Regions from separate parts of the Roseovarius indicus genome, predicted to be linked through region 1. Evidence: riboswitches for the same ligand, from Rfam matches in the RefSeq annotation. Region 1 holds a riboswitch; the other holds the start of a gene.
The links. A riboswitch is a leader RNA that binds a small molecule or an ion and turns the genes downstream of it on or off. The one in region 1 is predicted to bind thiamine pyrophosphate.

Region 1 (2,439 bases):
GCAACGGGCTTGCAATCGCCGCGATCTACGTAGTCGCCCAGAAAACCGCGATGGGCATGATCGGCCCTTTCTTCATCGACGCGGGCTATTCCCTGACCGATCTCGGGTTGGTGAGCGGTGCAGGCAGCCTTGGGCTGGGGCTTGTCGGGGCGCTGTGCGGCGGTGGGCTTGTGCGGAAATTCGGCAGCCGCCGCATCCTCGCCTCGGCAGTCGCCGTGCAGGCGGGGCTGCTCGGCTTCGTGGCCTTTTCGGCCGGTACCGGAATCGTCGGCACCCAGATCGCCGCCCCGATCGCAATCGCCGGCAGCGCGGCGATGATGGCGCTCGGCTTCGTGGCGCTCTACGCGCTCTTCATGAAATGGTCCGACCCCCGGCAGGCGGGCGTCGACTTCACGCTGTTCCAGTGCATGGATGCAGCCGTCAGCATGATCTCTGGCAGCCTCGCCGGCCTCGTGGCAGAGCATTTCGGCTACGGAATCTTCTTCTCTATTGCCGCGGGCCTCGCCCTCGCGGCCATCCCGACCATTGTCGCGCTCAGCCGGCGGACAGAGCCAAGTATCGCAACCCTGTGACGCCATTTGCGCCCGCACTTGAGACCGGGGCCACGGCAGGTTCTTGGCTTTTCATCTAGACGGAACATCGCCTCTTCCGAGTCTAACCCCGAGGCAGGCCTCCGCATTACTATCCACGCACCCCACTGCGACGGTGATCAGACGGTATGTAACAGCAAGCAATGGTGCTAATCGTGCGGCTTCCGCTTTCGTTCTGGCACGGCGCACTCCTGCTGCATGGGTGCCGTGCTGGACCACAGCCAAACGCGCTGGCGCGCCGTGCTCACCACTCCGAACCTGCCCGCCGTCTGGGCTGGCTTGCGCAGTGGCTTAGGCATCGTCGTTCGCATGGATCACGGCAGACCGGAGGATCTCGCCTGCGTCGGCGCAGAGCTTGACCTGCCGGATTTACCGAACATCGACGTGCGCCTGTTGCGGGCACCGAAACTGTCGCGCTTTGCCGAAAGGCTTGCGCGGGTGCTCCGAGAAGAGACCCTCAGGCATCTGGGCCCGGCAGAGTCGCAGCACGGGAAGCGTTGATTTCGGGCACCACACTGATAGGATGCAAATTACCTAGGGGTGTCCCGACAAGGGGCTGAGATATCGCTGGCAGATGCAGCGCGGTGACCCTTTGAACCTGATCCGGATCATGCCGGCGAAGGGACAGGATCGCACCGCTCTCTTGCCCTTGCCGGCCTTAGCATGACGAGGCCGACTTGCCATCTCCATCCATAGACCCTCGCCCGATTTCCGCGACCATCGCCGCCGTCATACGCGACAATCAGGTGCTTCTCGTTCGCCGCGCAAATCCGCCCGACGCGGGGCGGTGGGGATTTCCGGGCGGAAAGATCGGCCACGGCGAGACCCTGTTTGAAGCCGCAACAAGAGAACTCGCGGAGGAAACCGGTGTTTCCGCCGAGCCGCTCCGCGTGTTCACGGCAGTTGACGCGTTCGACCATGACGCCACAGGCAACCTGTGCCGACACTTCATCTTGATCGCCGTGCTATTCCGATGGAAAGCCGGAGAGCCGGTTGCGGGGGACGACGCGCTCGAGGCGCGATGGGTCGACCTCAATGCATTAACTGACAGAAACCTCGCGCTGAGCCTCGATGTGGCCGAGGTCGCGGACCAGGCCGCTGCACTGATGTCGGAGATGCCGTCATGACCGCTAACGTCCTGACCATCGCGGGTACCGATCCCTCGGGCGGCGCAGGAATCCAGGCCGATATCAAGGCCATGTCGGCGCTAGGGGCATATGCCTGTTCGGTCGTCACCGCAGTCGTGGCGCAGAACACCTGCGGCGTCCGCTCTTTTCAGGCACTGTCGCCCGATTTCGTCGCCGACCAGATCGACGCGGTACTGGACGACGTACGCATCGACGCGGTGAAGATCGGGATGATCTCAAATGCCGGAATTGCCGAGGCCGTGGCCGACAGGCTGCGCCATCACGGGGCGGGTAACATCGTGCTCGACCCGGTGATGGTGGCAAAAAGCGGTCATGCCCTGCTCGACCCAGAAGCGGTCTCGGCCGTGCGCGAGGCGCTTGTGCCGCTGGCCCGCGTCATCACCCCGAACCTGCCCGAAGCCGCAGTTCTGCTGGGTCGCGAAGACGACTGGACTGTCCAGGCGATGCAGGCCGCCCTACCGGACCTCTTGGCGCTAGGTTCGGACTACGTGCTGCTGAAGGGCGGGCATCTGGAGGGCGAGCACAGCACCGACCTGCTGACTGGCCCCAAGGGCACCCGGGCACTGAAGGCCCCGCGCATCGCCACGACCAACGATCACGGCACCGGCTGCACGCTCTCTTCGGCCATCGCGGCGCTTTTGCCACATCACGACATGCCCGAAGCCGTGGCCCGCGCCAAGGCCTATCTGCACGCCGCGCTT
Region 2 (2,439 bases), 1.6 Mb from region 1:
CGGCCACGACGTCCGCACCGCCCATGACGCCACCCAGGCCCTCGCCACGCTCGACGCCGGGCCGCTGCCCGAGGTGGTGCTGACCGACATCGTCATGCCCGGCGAGATGCAGGGCCACCACCTCGCCGACCGCATCCGCCAGCGCTACCCGGGCATCGAGGTGATCCTGATGTCGGGCTACGCCTCCGAGGCCCAGCGCGAGGCGATCGAGGCCGCCGCCGGCCTGCCGTTCCTGCAGAAACCCATCGACGTGCGCACGCTCCGCACCATCGTCGGCCGCGCCACCACTCCCCCCGGCGAAACCGGCACCGGAACACCCGGCGCCTGACACCCCTGCCCGCGCCGCCGGTGTTGCGCCCTGCCCCACATCTTGGCCGTTGCGCACCGCGCGCCACATCAACCCCCCGCCCCACTGACACCCGCACCGACGCGATACCGACAGAATACCGACGTGATACCGACGTCGAAATACCAGCAAAATATGGCCGTTTACCCTTTCCGGCCGCCGCCCCCCTGAATCTCCGCCGCCGGGCATGGTATCCTCCACCGTCCAAAACGCGTGAGGAGGTAAGCAATATGCCGAGATACATTCTCGCCTATCATGGCGGAAATGCTGAAGAATATGAGGTTTCCGAGGAGGAGGAGCTGACCCGCTGGCAGAACTGGATGAACGACATGGGCCAGGCCTGCATCGACGAAGGCGGCCCCGTCGGCTGGGCCAAGACCGTCCGCGTCGCCGGCATCGCCCACAATGGCGGCACGAATCCGCTGGCGGGCTACTCCATCGTCGAAGCCGACGACATCGAAACCGCCTGCGAGATGGCCAAGGGCTGCCCGATCCTCGCCACCGGCGGCTCGGTCGAGGTGGCGCCGATCGGCGAGATGAACACCCAGAACGCCTGACGGTCCAGCGACAGGCGGGGCGCCCCGGCGCCCCCTTGTCATCCCCCTCTGCCCACCCTACTGTCCTGCCTACCTCGGGGTGCCGTGGGCCACTGGCCCAGGGCTGAGATGCCAAAAGCGAACCCGTTGAACCTGAACCGGCTAGAACCGGCGGAGGGAAGGTAAAGGACGCATCATCCGCCCTTGCCCTCACGCCGCAAAGGAGGATGACATGAAGCATCTTACATTTGCAGCGGGACTTCTGTGTGCCACGGCCGCCTCGGCCCAGACACCTGAACTGACCGTCTATACTTACGACAGTTTCGTCGCCGAATGGGGCCCCGGCCCCAAGATCGAGGCGGCGTTCGAGGAAACCTGTGACTGCGACCTCAAGCTCGTCGGCGTCGAGGATGGCGCGGCCCTCTTGGCCCGCGTCCGGCTCGAGGGCGACCGCTCCGACGCCGACATCGTCCTCGGCCTCGACACCAACCTGATCGCGGCGGCCAAGGAAACCGGCCTCTTCGCCGAACACTCGGTCGACGCCACCTATGACATGCCCGTCGAATGGACCGACCCGGTGTTCGTCCCCTACGACTGGGGCTATTTCGCCTTCATCCACGAGGCCGCCAACGACGCCCCCACAAGCTTCCGGGAACTCGCCGACAGCGACAAGACCATCCTGATCCAGGATCCCCGCTCCTCCACCCCCGGCCTCGGCCTGCTCCTCTGGGTGAAAGCCGCCTATGGCGACGAGGCGCCGGAAATCTGGGAAGGCCTCTCCGACAATATCGTCACCGTCACCAAGGGCTGGTCCGAGGCCTATGGCCTCTTCATGGAAGGCGAGGCCGACATGGTCCTGTCCTACACCACCTCCCCCGCCTATCACCTGATCGCGGAAGAGGATGACACCAAGGCCGCCGCCGCCTTCGACGAGGGCCATTACATGCAGGTCGAAGTCGCCGGCAAACTGGCCAGCACCGACCAGCCCGAGCTGGCCGATGAGTTCCTGCAATTCATGGTCACCGACGCGTTCCAGTCGGTCATTCCCACCACCAACTGGATGTACCCCGCCGTCATGCCCGACGACGGTCTCGCCGATGGCTTCGACACCCTGATCAAGCCGGAAAAATCCCTGCTCCTGCCCGCCGAAGAAGCGGCAGCCATCCGGGAAGAGGCCCTGACCGAGTGGCAAAACGCGCTCAGCCAGTAAGCGCAGGCCCGGGCTACGGCGCGGCGGGGTTCCTCGCCGCGCTCGTCCTCGGCACGCTGGCCGCCGTCGCATGGCGGGCCGAAACCGGCGGCGGGCTCTCCGCCGCCGACTGGGCCGCCGTGCGCTTCACCATCCTGCAAGCCAGCCTTTCGGCCCTCATCAGCGTCGGCCTCGCCATCCCCGTCGCCCGCGCGCTGGCCCGCCGCCGCTTCGCCGGGCGCTCGGCTCTCATCGCGCTTCTCGGCGTGCCCTTCATCCTTCCGGTGATCGTCGCCATCCTCGGCCTGCTCGAGGTCTTCGGCCGCGCCGGATGGATCAGCTCCCTTCTCGGAACCTTCGGCCTCGAC

Region 2: another riboswitch for thiamine pyrophosphate. It lies ahead of thiB (thiamine ABC transporter substrate binding subunit); the one in region 1 lies ahead of RIdsm_RS07435 (NUDIX hydrolase).

Annotation. Positions count from the first base shown of each region.
Region 1 is NZ_CP031598.1:1,611,874-1,614,312, reverse strand. It holds gene RIdsm_RS07445 (MFS transporter) at 1-572, shown strand, start outside; gene RIdsm_RS07440 (type 2 periplasmic-binding domain-containing protein) at 789-1,091, shown strand; TPP riboswitch at 1,117-1,233, shown strand; gene RIdsm_RS07435 (NUDIX hydrolase) at 1,268-1,717, shown strand; gene thiD (bifunctional hydroxymethylpyrimidine kinase/phosphomethylpyrimidine kinase) at 1,714-2,439, shown strand, end outside.
Region 2 is NZ_CP031598.1:40,736-43,174, reverse strand. It holds gene RIdsm_RS00210 (response regulator) at 1-328, shown strand, start outside; gene RIdsm_RS00205 (YciI family protein) at 577-903, shown strand; TPP riboswitch at 969-1,079, shown strand; gene thiB (thiamine ABC transporter substrate binding subunit) at 1,115-2,092, shown strand; gene RIdsm_RS00195 (thiamine/thiamine pyrophosphate ABC transporter permease ThiP) at 2,068-2,439, shown strand, end outside.